Solitalea canadensis DSM 3403: one gene and its partner. The protein of the gene in region 1 interacts with the protein of each later gene in a pairwise test. Links are inferred from orthologs where the notes say so. Each region holds a gene or a part of one and is shown on either strand. Other genes may lie near its edges. The genes, in order: ftsA and SOLCA_RS01725.

What was found.
Region 2: the proteins of ftsA (region 1) and SOLCA_RS01725 interact in binary tests that used the Escherichia coli proteins (3 or more experiments, as listed by UniProt). The link is inferred for Solitalea canadensis DSM 3403 from one-to-one orthologs.

The regions. Positions count from the first base shown.
Region 1 is NC_017770.1:3,240,946-3,249,040, reverse strand. Bases 165-3,022 are described here. They hold ftsA (cell division protein FtsA), read left to right. Parts: upstream 165-868; coding sequence 869-2,176; downstream 2,177-3,022. Other genes in these bases: ftsZ (cell division protein FtsZ), read left to right, coding at 2,372-3,022; SOLCA_RS13380 (cell division protein FtsQ/DivIB), read left to right, coding at 165-866. Also shown: more of SOLCA_RS13380, read left to right, coding at 1-164; more of ftsZ, read left to right, coding at 3,023-3,979; SOLCA_RS13365 (aminotransferase class I/II-fold pyridoxal phosphate-dependent enzyme), read left to right, coding at 4,165-5,412; SOLCA_RS13360 (histone H1), read left to right, coding at 6,004-6,183; SOLCA_RS13355 (glycoside hydrolase family 125 protein), read left to right, coding at 6,550-7,977. UniProt on the Escherichia coli protein: Essential cell division protein that assists in the assembly of the Z ring. May serve as the principal membrane anchor for the Z ring.
Region 2 is NC_017770.1:442,251-450,280, reverse strand. Bases 2,888-5,680 are described here. They hold SOLCA_RS01725 (rod shape-determining protein), read left to right. Parts: upstream 2,888-3,669; coding sequence 3,670-4,692; downstream 4,693-5,680. Other genes in these bases: SOLCA_RS01715 (hypothetical protein), read left to right, coding at 5,630-5,680; mreC (rod shape-determining protein MreC), read left to right, coding at 4,795-5,637; purH (bifunctional phosphoribosylaminoimidazolecarboxamide formyltransferase/IMP cyclohydrolase), read left to right, coding at 2,888-3,569. Outside these bases: SOLCA_RS01740 (patatin-like phospholipase family protein), read right to left, coding at 1-1,085; purN (phosphoribosylglycinamide formyltransferase), read left to right, coding at 1,407-1,982; more of purH, read left to right, coding at 2,043-2,887; more of SOLCA_RS01715, read left to right, coding at 5,681-6,139; mrdA (penicillin-binding protein 2), read left to right, coding at 6,139-8,030. UniProt on the Escherichia coli protein: Forms membrane-associated dynamic filaments that are essential for cell shape determination. Acts by regulating cell wall synthesis and cell elongation, and thus cell shape.

The DNA of each region.
Region 1 (8,095 bases):
ATGGACTATGGTCTATCGACAAAAAACAAATGAAAAATATCAATTGGAAACGAGTCTTCATGCTGTCTGTCTGGGCGATCAGTCTGGTGGGAGTGATGGTTCTTTTGAGTTTTGTTTCCAATCGTCAGGATAAGATGGTCTGTAAGGGAGTTAAGATCAATATTGAGGGCAAAAACTTTTTGGTTGAAAAAGGAGATATTCTTACACTCATGAATAAAGTGTTGCCTCAATTTGTTTCACGCCCGTTGGATGAAATTCCGGTAGAGGAAATTGAGAAGGTAGTGCGAATGAATCCATTTGTTGAACGTGCAGATATATTTATAGACCTGGATGGAATAGTAAGAATCAATGTTCAGCAACGTGAGCCGATCGTGCGGATCATCAATAAGAACTATCAAAGCTTTTATATTGATAAAAAAGGGCGAAAAATGCCATTGTCACTGAATTTCTCGCCGCGGGTAATGGTTGCGAACGGGTTTATAGATGAGCTGCCTGCTTATAACGATACGTTAAAAACAGCTACAGCAAAACAAATATTTGAATTAGCTCAGTTTACCACAAATGAAAAAAATGAGTTTTGGAGTGCACAAATTGAGCAGGTATATGTAAACGATAATGAAGATTTGGAGTTGGTACCTCGTGTTGGAGATCATCGTATCCTGTTAGGAAATACAGAAGGGTTGGAGCAACGTATGAACAACCTAATGGTGTTTTACAAAAAGGCATTACCTAGAATGGGGTGGAATGAATACAAGATTATCAATATAAAATACCAGAACCAGGTAATTGGGATCAGAGATAGTTTGATAAGAAAGCAAGTCACATCAACCGATACATTAAAAACAGACAGCACAAGAATAAATTAGTTATGGAGAACTCAGACATAGTTGTTGGATTAGACATTGGTACTACAAAGATCTGCGTAATTGTTGGACGCAGAACTGAACATGGAAAGATAGAGGTGTTGGGAATGGGTAAAGCCGATTCTCCCGGTGTAAGCCGTGGAACTGTTACCAATATCGAGAAAACTGTACGTGGTATTCGTGAGGCGGTGGAAATAGCAGAATTAAAATCAAACGTTGAAATTAATGTAGTAAATATTGGTATTGCAGGTCAGCATATTAAAAGCCATCAGCACAGAGGTATGCTAACCCGTAGCAATACAACAGATGAAATTAGCCATGCCGATGTGGATAAGCTAATTTCTGACATGCATAAACTGGCAATGAATCCGGGTGAAAAAATCATCCATGTGTTGCCTCAGGAATACGTGATTGATAACGAGCCAGGTATTTTAGATCCGGTAGGTATGTCGGGTGTACGTATGGAAGCTAACTTTCATATCATTACCGGTCAGGTTACTTCTGTTCAAAATATCATTAAGTGCGCAACAAAAGCCAGCTTAGGTTACGATGATATCATTCTTGAGCCGTTGGCGTCAGCAGAAGCTGTATTGAGTCCAGAGGAAAAAGAAGCAGGAGTAGTGTTAGTGGATATTGGGGGCGGAACTACCGACGTAGCTATTTTCTATCGTGGTTTAATACGTCATACGGCAGTTATTCCGTTAGGAGGTAATATCGTTACCGATGATATTGTTGAAGGTTTAGCAATCCTTAAAGCACAAGCAGAAGTACTTAAAACTCGCTTCGGATCAACGCTGGCAGACGAAAACGCAGAAAATGAAATCATCTCAATACCAAGTCCGGTGAAAGGACGTCAGCCTAAAGAAGTATCAGTAAGAAATCTTGCTTACATTATTCAGGCGCGTATGGAGGAGATTATTGAGCACATATATTATGAGATACAATGTTCAGGATACGAGAAAAAACTTATCGCAGGTATTGTATTAACCGGAGGTGGAGCACAGTTGAAACATTTGCCTCAATTGGTGGAATATGTTACCGGATTGGATGCTCGTATCGGTTATCCGAATGAACACATTGCGAAGTCAAACCAAACGGAAGTGGTTAGTCCGATGTATGCAACAGGTATAGGTTTGGTTATAAAAGGACTTCAGGCTTTAGAAGAAGACAGGATGAAGAATGATAATGTGGTTTCTGCCGATAAACAAGTGCACCAACCACAGGCAGATCGCAAACAATGGCTTAAAAAATTCATTGATCCGATCAAAGATTTCATCCGTGAGGATATTGACGACAAGGATTACTTAAAATAGAACAACGAACGATAAGTATTTCAATAAACAAACATATTTATACGACGGTAATGGTGGAAAAAGTGTTAATAGTTATCAACAATGGCTGGGTTTTTCCACATTCAACTGTTCTGAGCTTAAAAAAGGGCATTGAAATAGCTAATATTACATTGCGAAATTGAATTCAAAAATTTACGACGCTTAAACATCACGATAATGGAATTCGAAATGTACAAAGAAAAATCATCAATTATCAAGGTAATTGGTGTTGGAGGTGGAGGTGGAAACGCAGTCAATCACATGTACCGTCAAGGTATTAAAGGAGTTGACTTCATTATCTGTAATACCGACGCCCAGGCGCTGGAATTAAGTCCGATTCCTAACAAGGTTCAACTGGGTTCCAGTTTAACTGAAGGTCGTGGTGCCGGCTCAATTCCTGAAGTTGGTCGTAACTCAGCAATTGAAAATGTGGATCAGATCCGTGAGATGCTGGGGTCAAATACAAAAATGGTGTTCATCACTGCCGGAATGGGCGGAGGTACAGGAACAGGAGCAAGCCCTATCATTGCCAAAGCGGCAAAGGAAATGGGAATTCTAACTGTTGGTATCGTAACTACACCGTTTAAGTTTGAAGGTCCGCGCCGTATGGCTCAGGCCGATTTAGGATTAGAAGAGTTTAAAAGGAGCGTTGATACACTTTTGGTTATCTCTAACGAAAAAGTGCGTCAAATGTGTGGGAATCTGCAACTGTCAAATGCTTTTGCAGAAGCCGATAATGTATTGACTACAGCTTCAAAAGGTATTGCGGAAATTATCACCGTTCCGGGATATATTAACGTAGATTTTGAAGATGTTAAAACAGTAATGAAAGATAGCGGTGTGGCTATCATGGGTTCTTTTGCAGCTGAAGGTGAAAATCGTGCACGTAAAGCGGTGGAAGGAGCTATGGCATCTCCGTTATTGAATGATAACGAAATAGAAGGAGCTCGCTATATTCTGTTAAATATCACTTCAGGTACAAATGAGGTATTAATGGATGAGGTAACTGAAATAACGGATTATATTCAGTCAAAAGCAGGTTCTACAGCAGATATTATCTGGGGTAACTGTAACGACGATTCATTGGGCGATGCTATTTCTGTAACGCTAATCGCTACTGGTTTTAATACCAAAGCTGAACGTTATTCGGCTCAAGCCACTGCAAAAGTGGTTGATACGCCTCCAGTTCCGCAAGAGCCTGAGCGAAAAGTGATCAGCTTGCATGAGGAAACAGAGCCTGAACAAGATATGATGCAGGTGAATGTGATGAAAAATAAGTCACTGGAGCCTTCAATTAAAAAGGTTGAACAACAACCACAGGTAAATGTACAGCCTCAACAGGCTCCTAACATTCGCCAGGTGTCGATGTTTGACTTGTTTGGGGTTGAAACTAATGATGAAAGCAATTCGTCATCGAATACATTTGAGTTTAGTGTTTCTAAAAGAGCTCAGGAAGAACCTTTGCCTATTGCAGAGCCAGAAACTCCAGTTTCAGTAGTAAACGTTCCGGAGGACGAAAATCTGTCGGAGGAAGAAATTATGAGAAGAAATCTTCAGATTTCGAGAGAACGTATTATGAAACTCAAAAATCTGAGCATTCGTTTGAATAGTAATGGGGGGTTGAATGAGTTAGAGAGTGTGCCTGCTTATGTTCGTAAGAATATGAAGCTTAAGGAAACGCCTCATTCGTCGGAACAACATATTTCTCGTTTTACCTTGTCGGACGACAATGATGGAACAGAAATACGCCCTAATAACTCATTCCTGCACGATAATGTAGATTAGGTATCGTAGAAAGTTATAAAAAAATCCCGGCATTACCGGGATTTTTTTATAACTTTCGCAGCCATATTTACTAGAAGTAAAGAAATAATAATCAAACCATTATTAAATAACCCTGTTGATAAATCTGCAATTAACTTTTATTTTTGCAGACTTTCAAAGATTTTAAAACACTAAAATTTAAGGCATTGGATATTTTCGAGAAGATTAAGGAGAAGAGAGGTCCTATTGGACAGCATTCTAAATGGGCTCACGGATATTTTGCTTTCCCTAAATTGGAAGGTGAAATAGGCCCACATATGATGTTTCGTGGTAAGGAACATTTAGTATGGAGTTTAAATAACTATTTAGGCTTGGCAAACCACCCTGAAGTACGTAAGGCAGACGCAGAAGGTGCAGCAGAATATGGTTTAGCTCTTCCTATGGGTGCTCGTATGATGTCGGGTAACTCAAATAATCATGAAGCTTTAGAAAAAGAGCTTGCCGAATTCGTTGGTTTTGAAGATGCATTCTTATTAAACTTTGGTTATCAAGGAATGGTATCTATCATCGATACATTAGTTGATCGCCATGATGTTATTGTGTATGATGCTGAGGCTCATGCTTGTATCATCGACGGAGTTCGTTTACACCAAGGTAAACGTTATGTATATACGCATAACGATATGGATAGCCTTGAGAAACAATTACAACGTGCAGAAAAATTAGTTGAAGGTACTCCTGGTGCTATTTTAGTAATTACCGAAGGTGTATTTGGTATGTCAGGTGTACAAGGTAACTTAAAAGATATCGTTGCACTAAAAGAAAAATATAACTTCCGTTTACTAGTTGACGATGCCCATGGTTTTGGAACAATGGGTAAAACCGGTGCAGGTACTCATGAGGAGCAAAACTGTATTGAAGGCATCGATGTGTACTTTGGTACTTTTGCTAAATCAATGGCAGGTATTGGTGGTTTTGTAGCAAGTACTGAACAAGTTGTAGAGTTTTTGCGTTACAATATGCGTTCTCAAACATTTGCAAAATCGATCCCTATGCCAATGATTGTAGGTTTACGTAAACGTTTAGAGTTGCTAAAAACAAATCCTCAATTAAAAGCTAAACTTTGGGAAATTGTTAATGCTTTGCAAGGTGGTTTAAAAGAATTAGGTTTCGATATTGGTAAAACCAACACACCGGTTACTCCAGTATTTATGCATGGTTCGTTAACTGAAGCAACTAACCTGATTGTTGATTTACGTGAGAATTACAGCATTTTCTGTTCAATTGTTACGTATCCGGTAATTCCTAAAGGTGTTTTAATGTTACGTTTAATTCCTACAGCTGCTCATAGTCTTGAGGATGTAAAACGTACATTAACGGCATTTAGTGAAGTGAAAGAAAAATTAGCAGAAGGTCAATACAAAGAAACAGAAGAGTTTGCGGCTCCACGCTAATTTATAATTTGATGATAATAAGGAATCCCGTTCTGGTTTTACCCCGAACGGGATTTTTTGTATTCTTTAATGTATAGCAATGAGGAGTTTTTTGTACTGTTATTTCGACACACTTATGCGAATCATATACAGAAAAGTGTTATTAAAAGACAAATATTGCTTAATGGTAGATTTAAATTAAAGCTGTTCAAAACCAATAGTTTATAATTTTTATAATTTGTAAGAACAAACAATTTAGAGTTTAAAACCGTTAATAATTTACTTAAAGATCAAATACTATGTCTCAAATCATAAAATTGGCTTACTATTTGATTAAAACAGTTCCAAATGGTCGGGTGGCCGAGTGGTTAGGCAAGTGTCCGCAAGACGCTATACAGTAGTTCAAATCTGCTCTCGACCTCTAACAAAATCTGCCGTTTAATACGTGCCTGAATTTTTTCATTTTTACTATAAGCCTTCGGAAACGAGGGCTTTTTTTACAACTTGAATCAGCTCAAAAGCACTATATTGCAGAAATAGACCGATAATTTTTAAGAAAATACTTTAGTATGCGCTAATTGTTTTCTATACTTGTTAGACAAAATTTTAACCATGGAAAAATACAATCAGTTCAAACAATTGTTAGCATCATTAGAAGAAGATGCTGAGAAATTCTACAACAAAGGTAACAATGCTGCTGGAACTCGTGTTCGTAAAGGTATGCAAGACCTAAAAAACCTGGCTTCTGAAATTCGTAAAGAAGTAACAGATTTAAAAAACAAAGAAAAATAAGAATCCATAAGTTGAAGCCCTTAAAAGCTTCTTTTATGAAATCGGTATAAGGCTAACCATTACGGTTGGCCTTGTTTTTTTACAAATGCGTAGTTATACGCTATGTTGGCTTTTGCTTACTCATTATCTTTGGATCAGGAAAGCAAACAAATACACATCTTACTCTATGATCGAAAGCCGGAATATTAATTTATGGTAACATAAATTAATATTTCGGCTTTCTTTATTGATAATCTCCTAATAATCTTTCAGTTATAATTTTTGGAAATATCTTTTTATTTTATTTAAAAAGTTTCAAATTCATTTTAATTTCGTTATGGATTTAACAAAATACACCTTATTTTAGGTTGATTTATATTTACATTCATGACCAACCGACGAGACTTCATAAAAACAAGTGGATTAGCACTTGCCGGAATTGGATTAGGCGCAAATAATGCATTTTCTTTTATTCCTACTGTTTACACCTCTAAAAGGCCTGAGCTGGCTAAAAGACATTTTACAAGCCCAGCTGTAGAAGCTAAGATTAAAGAGGTAACCTCAAAACTTAAAGACCAGAAACTTGCCTGGCTCTTTGAAAATTGTTTCCCTAATACGTTAGATACTACTGTTTATCATAAAACAATTGATGGTAAGCCCGATACTTTTGTAATTACAGGTGATATTGATGCCATGTGGTTACGAGACTCATCTGCACAAGTGTGGCCGTATGTTCCTTTAGCAAAAAATGACAAGAAGCTTCAGTCTTTACTGGCTGGAGTAATTAACCGACAGGCGAAGTGTATCTTGATAGATCCTTATGCAAATGCATTTAATGATGGCCCGAAGGGCAGTGAATGGGAAAAAGATCTTACGGAAATGAAACCTGAGTTGCACGAACGTAAGTATGAACTTGATTCAATTTGTTATCCTATTCGTTTAGCTTACGGTTATTGGAAATCAACCGGTGACGTCGCTGTTTTTGGTGATGAATGGAAAAAGGCGATGGAACTTGTTTATCACACCATGATTGCGCAACAGCGAAAAACGGAAAGAGGACCTTACAAGTTTCAGCGCGTTACCGGATGGCAGAGTGATACAGTTGCCGGAGCTGGTTATGGGGCTCCAATTAAGCCTGTGGGATTAATTGTTTCTATTTTCCGTCCTTCGGATGATGCAACAATTTATCCTTACTTAATCCCCTCTAATTTATTCGCTATTGTATCCTTACGTCAACTTGCAGAGATAATGAAAGAGGTGTACAAGGATGAAGCTATGGCTACTAAATGCACCAACCTTGCTAATGAAGTTGAAGCAGCAGTTGATAAATACGGAATTGTTGATCACCAGAAATACGGTAAGGTCTATGCCTTTGAAGTGGATGGGTTTGGCAATTACGTTTGTATGGATGATGCCAATGTACCTAGCTTATTAGCACTCCCATATCTTGGCTGTTGTGCTAAGAATGAAAACATCTATATCAATACCCGGAATATGGTATGGTCTGAATATAATCCTTATTTCTTTAAAGGCAAGGCTGCTGAGGGCATTGGCGGACCACATGTTGGTTTAGATTATATCTGGCCGATGAGTATCATTATGAGAGCCTTTACAAGCTCAAGTGACGAGGAAATAAGAAATTGCATTAAGGTATTAAGAGATACTGATGGAGATACCGGCTTTATGCATGAATCTTTCCATAAAGATGATCCTGCCAAATTTACACGTAAGTGGTTTGCCTGGGCTAATACCTTATTTGGTGAATTAATTATCACTATGTTAAAAGAAAGACCGCAGGTGCTGGATTTGAAGTAGTTGATTATGGGTTGAGGGTTACGTGTTATTTCTCAATTATAAGTGATAGCTTAAAGTTGTATTATTCTCGAATAAAGATTTTGGAATTTTACGGCTTTAAGCTATTATTTTTCTTTAC
Region 2 (8,030 bases), 2.8 Mb from region 1 along the record:
CCCACCACAAAACTCTGGTTGGTTACCCGCAATCCTTCCACCTTAAACTCATCGATCTTAATTTTATAATTAGTGGGGATTGTATCTCGTTTGTAAACCTGGCCAGGATATAATTGATTAAGTGAATCTGCAAACCGTTTTAATTGAGGATAAAATTTCTTCGCAGCGTCTTTTCCCCTTTGCAAAATAGAATCGGCACTACTAAACGAAGCGGCACTATAACCCTCCATATCCGGTTCAATAAACAGATCACAAAGCTGCACCTGTTTTAAAAAATCTTCTGCTTCACGATAAGAACCAACTTGGTAAAGAATATCCAGCACAGAACTTAACTTATCTGCAGATTGCAATCCCTGACCCACATTTACGCCAATTACATAATCTGCGCCCATTTCCTTTACATTTTCTACCGGAAAATTCCGCACAACACCACCGTCAATTAACTTTTTCCCCTCATACTCAACCGTGGTAAAAACACTTGGAATAGCCATGCTGGCCCGAACTGCATTAATAATGTTCCCCTTCTCCAACACCACCATTTTACCTGTTGCTGCATCAGTGGCAATACATTTAAAAGGAATTTTTAACTGTGAAAAGTCGTGAATATTATGAACCGGTAGGAACAATTGAGCAAATGTAAGCCATAGCTCTTCACCCTCTAACACCCCCGACGAAATTTTAATCTTACCCTTCACTACCGGCAATTCAACCGCATATCGGTCAAACTCCGATTTTTCCTCAAACACAATACTTCTCAAATCAGGCTGATTAGTAAGCAAACGATCCCATGATGTGTTACGAGATATTTTCTCAAGATCATTTCCGGAATAACCGGCAGCATACAGAGCGCCCATAATCGCCCCCATACTTGTACCGCTGATGTAATCAATCTTTAGACCTACACTATCAATAGCTTGCAGAATACCTATATGAGCCAAACCCTTGGCTCCCCCTCCACTTAGGGTAAGTCCAATTTTGGGTCTTTCCTGCGCCAAAAGATTATGATTTACTAAAAGGCATAACAAACTCACCAAAACGTATTTAATGGTATTACCGTAAAATGTTTTTATGAATACTATCCTCATAGAGAGACTAATAAATTATGTATAACTATCCGATCAAAATTATGTCAAACCTTTTATTAATAGTTCATAAAACTACAATGCAGTAACCAAAGAGAAATTAAATTGTTTCAGAGTTTGGCTTTTCTTATAACGATGACTGTCTATTAATTATATATAGAAAGAGCACCTGCACGATAAAAATTGAAACGGGGTTTTCTTTGAAAGCAATATAATTAAATCGTTCAAAAAAAATTCGATGATTGATATTTTAAACCTACAGTCTTGAACAAAATTTGTATTATTACAATCAAATTTCATTAATATTTACAACGAAAGATTAAAGTGAAGAGAATTGCCATTTTTGCCTCTGGGTCGGGATCAAATGCTCAAAAAATCATAGAATATTTCCATAAAAATCAGGAAATTGAAGTATCAATTGTACTATCTAACCGTCCTGACGCTTATGTACTGCAACGCGCGGATAACTTTGAAATTCCAACGCATGTTTTTGACCGTGAAGAGTTTTATCAAACCAATGAGGTGGTAAAACTTCTTCAAAGCTTAAATATTGATCTTGTGGTACTCGCTGGATTTTTATGGTTAGTTCCGTCAAACCTGATAGAAGCATATCCTAATAAAATTATCAACATTCATCCTGCCATTTTACCCAAATTTGGTGGTAAAGGGATGTATGGAATGAAGGTACACAAAGCTGTTTTAGAAGCTGGAGAAGCAGAATCAGGCATTACAATTCATTTTGTAAATGAACATTTTGATGAAGGAGAAATCATACACCAGTCTAAATACAAAATTGATAACGGAGATGATATTGATATGATTGCCTACAAAGGACAACAGCTCGAACATCATTACTATCCGAAAGTGATTGAAAATCTCTTAAAAAAAATGTCGAAATAATTAGAAAACAGCTAATTAAAGCAGAATTTTTTTCTAATTTTGCGCCTTGATTTTTGAAAGATGAACCAGCCCCTAAAAGTTAAAAACGCCTTAATTTCAGTTTATTACAAAGATAATTTAGAGCCGATCATTAAAGAATTAGATCGTCTTGGTGTAACCATTTATTCAACCGGTGGTACCGAAGCCTTTATTCGTGACCTTGGTGTAGCTGTTACACCAGTTGAAGACATGACCTCTTACCCTTCAATTTTAGGCGGTCGCGTAAAAACTTTACACCCTAAAATTTTTGGTGGTATTTTAGCTCGCAGAGCGAATGAATCTGATCAGCAGCAGTTGGCGGAATACCAAATTCCGGAAATTGATTTAGTGATTGTTGATCTGTATCCTTTTGAAGAAACGCTTGCTTCAGGAGCCTCTGAACAAGACATTATAGAAAAAATTGACATTGGCGGTATCTCATTAATCCGTGCGGCAGCGAAAAATCATAAAGATGTAATGATCGTTGCATCTAAAAATGATTACGGATTTGTTGAAAACATCTTAAAAGAACAAGTTGGTGTTTCTAGCATTGAGCAACGCAAAGAATTAGCAAAACGTGCTTTTAACGTTTCATCACATTACGATACTGCTATCTTCAATTGGTTTAATAATGAAGAGCCATTGAATGTATTTAAGCAAAGTATTCAAAATTCCTCAGTTTTACGTTATGGAGAAAATCCACATCAACAAGGCGTATTTTATGGCGACTTAGATGCAATATTTGACAAACTGAACGGAAAAGAGCTTTCGTATAACAACCTGGTAGATGTTGATGCAGCAGTTCAGTTAATCGCTGAATTCGATGCTCCTACATTTGCTATTTTAAAACATAACAATGCCTGTGGTGTAGCTTCCCGCGATATTTTAAAAGATGCATGGGATGCAGCATTGGCATGTGATCCGGTTTCAGCATTTGGTGGTGTTTTAATTACCAACCGTAAAGTTGACGCTGCAACGGCAACCGAAATCAGCAAATTATTCTTTGAAGTATTAATTGCACCTGATTATGATAATGATGCGGTTGCTATATTAACCGAAAAGAAAAACCGTATCATCTTACGTCAGAAAGCGGTTGAATTATCAGCTAAACAATTTAAAACATTATTGAACGGTGTAATTGAGCAAGATAAAGATCTTTCAATGGAAGGTCCTGCTCAGATGCAAACAGTTACCACCAAGGCACCTACAGAAGCAGAGCTTAAAGATCTGTTTTTTGCTAATAAATTGGTAAAACATACTAAATCTAACACAATTGTGTTAGTTAAAGGTGATGTATTGCTAGCGAGTGGTGTAGGACAAACTTCACGTGTAGATGCATTAAAGCAAGCAATATTAAAAGCCGAAACTTTCGGTTTTGACCTTAAAGGGTCTGTTATGGCTTCTGATGCATTTTTCCCATTCCCTGATTGTGTTGAAATTGCTCACAAAGCTGGCATTACAGCTGTTTTACAACCAGGCGGATCTATTAAAGACAAGGATTCTGTTGAGTATTGTAACAACAACAATGTTGCGATGGTATTTACAGGAGTACGTCACTTTAAACATTAATTTTTATATTTAACAACGAGTTAATATAAGAATGGCGGGGTATCTCGTAAAAGCTAATTAAGTAAGTAAGAATTAATATAACAACTGAGCAACAAACCGAATGGGACTGTTTAACTTTTTCACCCAGGAAATCGCGATTGATCTAGGTACAGCCAATACCCTGATCATTCATAACGATAAAGTAGTAGTGGATGAACCATCAATCGTAGCACTTGACCGTAAATCGGGAAAAATGATTGCGATTGGCCGCCAGGCAATGCAGATGGATGGTAAGACACACGAAAATATTAAAACCGTAAGGCCACTAAAAGATGGTGTTATTGCAGACTTTGATGCAGCAGAACACATGATTCGTGGTTTTATCAAAATGATCAATGGAGGTAAAGGATGGTTGTTCCCATCTCTTCGTATGGTTATTTGTATTCCTTCAGGCATTACAGAAGTGGAGAAACGTGCCGTACGTGACTCAGCTGAGATTGCCGGAGCAAAAGAAGTGTACCTTATTCATGAGCCAATGGCTGCAGCAATCGGTATCGGTATCGATGTTGAAGAACCAATGGGTAATATGATCATTGATATAGGTGGTGGTACTACTGAGATCGCAGTAATTGCATTGGGTGGCATTGTTTGTGACCAGTCTATTCGTGTAGCGGGTGATAACTTTGATGCCGATATTGTTAACTACATGCGTCGTCAGCACAATATCTTAATCGGTGATCGTACTGCTGAAAAAATTAAAATTGAAGTTGGTTCAGCTTTGGCTGAATTACAAGAACCACCTGCTGATTTCGCTGTTCAGGGTCGTGACCTTATGACGGGTGTTCCTAAGCAAATCATGGTTTCTTATACTGAAATTGCTCATTGTTTAGATAAATCTATTTCAAAAATTGAAGAAGCGATTCTTAAAGCGTTAGAGATCACTCCTCCTGAACTTTCAGCGGATATCTTCCAAACAGGTATCTATCTGACAGGTGGTGGTGCTTTACTTCGTGGATTAGACAAACGTATTGCGGCTAAAACCAAATTACCTGTACACGTTGCTGAAGATCCTTTACGCGCCGTGGTTCGCGGTACTGGTATCGCACTCAAAAACATTGAGAACTTTAGATTCCTGATGCCATAATCTTTAAAATAAATAGAAGAAACTTGAATGACAGATAACTTAATACAATTGCTTTATCTGTCATTTGGTTTTTCAGGCATTTCAACTTATTAAACCCAACCGATGCGTAACCTTTGGCTATTCATTCTTCGTTTTCACGCATTTTTTCTGTTTGTTATTTTTGAAACTATTGCAATCATCCTGCTTATTCAAAATAACAACTACCAAAAAACCTCCTTTATTAATTCATCCAATAAACTTATTGGTAATCTCTACACGACATCTAACGACATAAAAAGCTATATGCAGTTGGGTCGCGTAAACGATAGTCTTGCCGCTGAAAATGCCAAACTTCGTAATATGTTACCATCGGTTTTTTATAACGACTCTATTAAGAAGAAAACTGTTATTGATACCTTGAAACAAGATTCAATGAAAATTCAACAGTATACTTATATAGAGGCAAAAGTAGTAAATAACACCATAAGCTATCAAAACAATTTCCTTACGCTAAACCGCGGAGCGCGTCACGGAATAAAACCAGGAATGGGTGTTATCTGTGCTCAGGGAGTGGTAGGAATTGTTAAAGATGTTTCTGATAATTTTTGTACAGTTATGTCTTTACTGCATAAAGACAGTAAAATCAGTGTAAAATTGGCTTCAACCAATGAAATTGGTTCATTGGTATGGGAAGGCACCAACCCGCGAATCGGCATCTTAAAAGAAATCCCAAATCACGTGGTGGTAAAAAAAGGAGAACGTGTTGTTACAACAGGTTATTCATTATTCCCAGAGAACGTTTCTTTAGGTAAAGTAATTGATACTCCTAAACAAACAGGAGAAAGCTTATTGAATATTGAGATATTGCTTTCTACAGATTTTCAGCGTTTACAATATGTTTACGTTGTTCAAGACAAATTTATTCAAGAAAGACAAAAGCTCGAATCTAACCTGAACCATGATTAGAATTATTACCGTTAACGTTTTACGATTCATATTCCTGGTTATCTTCCAGGTGTTTTTTCTTACAAACTTATCGCTCTATAATATTGGAGTACCGTATCTATACGTTTTATTTATATTGTTGCTGCCGGTAAACTTACCAACATTCTGGGTATACGTACTTTCATTTGTTTTAGGATTCTCAATTGATGTATTCTCAAACACATTAGGGCTTCATACTTCAGCTTGTGTGTTAATGGCTTTTTGCCGCATCGGGTTATTGTCCGTCATGATCCCTAAAGGAGGTGAGTTTTTACCTGAACCAACCATTAAAAACTACGGTTTTAAATGGTTCTTTACGTACAGTGCAATTCTGGTAGTTATTCATCATGTGTTCTTATTGAATATCGAATACTTCAGACTTAGTGAATTTTTCACTGCTACATATAAAGCATTGATTAGTTCCGTATATACATTAATTTTAATCATAATTAGTCAATACTTATTCGGTAGAAGAACGCGGTAATGAATAGTTTTTTTCAACGGAAGTTCATCATTCAAACTATATTTCTAACAGCAATCTTATTGCTGATAGCAAGGCTTTTTTACATCCAGATTATAGACGACCGTTATCTAGATTTCGCTAATAATAACGTATTGAGAAGATTGGTAGTTTATCCTCCTCGTGGTGTAATCTATGACCGTAAGGATAATATTCTTGTTCAGAACGAACCTGTTTATGACCTGATGGTAGTTCCCAAAAGCGTTAAGCCTTTTGATACAGCTTTACTTTGTAAACTAATTGAAGTTGAACAAGAGCGATTTACAGAAAAACTGGCAAAAGCAAGAGAGTTTTCGCCTGTAAAAGCTTCAGAGTTAGAAAAACAGCTTTCATCAGAGACATATGCTCGTTTACAGGAACATTTATTTCAATTTCCTGGCTTTTTTGTTCAGAACCGAACGTTAAGAAAATACCCCAATCCAATTGCTGCCCATGTTTTAGGTTATATTGGAGAGGTAAATGATAAGATCATTGAACTTTCAAAAGGAGATTACCGTCAGGGCGACTATATTGGCATCAGTGGTATTGAACGATCTTATGAAAAGCTATTACGCGGACAACGTGGTATTAAGCGTGTAATGGTAGACGTATTTAACCGTGAACAAGGAAGTTTTGATGAAGGAAAATATGATACTGCCGCTGTTCCGGGTGATAAAATGATCACTTCGTTAGATGCTCAATTGCAAAAATTTGGCGAAGAACTGATGAAGAATAAAATGGGTAGTGTAGTAGCTATTGAACCCTCTACCGGAGAAATTCTTGCATTTGTTAGCGGACCAAGCTATGATCCTAACCTGTTAGTCGGACGTGTGCGCGGCAACAACTACATGAAGTTGTTAAAAGATCCGTTGAAACCATTATTTATCCGTCCATTACAAGCTCAATATCCTCCGGGATCAATTTTCAAACCTGTACAAGCATTAATTGCTCAACAACTAGGTTTGATTTCTCCGGACAGACGTTTCCCTTGTGGAGGTGGTTACCGATACGGAAACAGAGTATTAAGATGTACACACGTTCACCCTCCGTTAAATATGGAGGAATCTATCCAGCATTCTTGTAATGCTTATTATGGTTGGGCATTCAAAACAATGGTAGATGATAATCCCGGACATTCACCTGAAGAAGGTTACAATATCTGGAGAGAACATATTTATGAGTGGGGTATTGGTAAAAAAACAGATGTTGACTTACCAAATGAAGTAAAAGGACTATTACCAACTCATGCGTTGTATGACAAAATGTATGGAAGTAATCACTGGAAGTCTTCCAATATTATCTCACTTTCGATCGGACAAGGTGAGTTAGGTATTACTCCACTACAAATGGCAAATGTAATGGCGGCCATTGCAAACCGTGGTTATTATTATCGTCCGCATCTTGTTAAAGCTATTGGAGAGAAAAAATATATTCGACCTGAGTTTTCGGAAAAAGTATCCGTTGGTGTGGAATCGAGGTATTTTCCAGTAGTAGTAAATGGTATGGAAAAAGTAGTTTCAGCAGGTACTGCTCGGATCGCATTTATTCCTGATATTCCTATTTGCGGTAAAACAGGTACGGCTCAAAACCCTCACGGAAAAGACCACTCCATCTTTATGGGTTTTGCCCCTAAAGAAAACCCTAAGATTGCCATTGCTGTTGTAGTAGAAAATGCAGGATATGGTGCTACATGGGCAGCTCCAATTGCCAGTCTGATGATAGAAAAATACCTTCGCGACTCAATAACTCGTCCGAAGTACTATTCTGATCGTATTTTGAATGCTAGCTTATTGCCAGGAGATGTATTTACTGCAGCTGGTAACGTAAAGCCAAAAGAAGGCAGCAAAGTAACGAAGGGTGCTAAAAATGGCAAGTC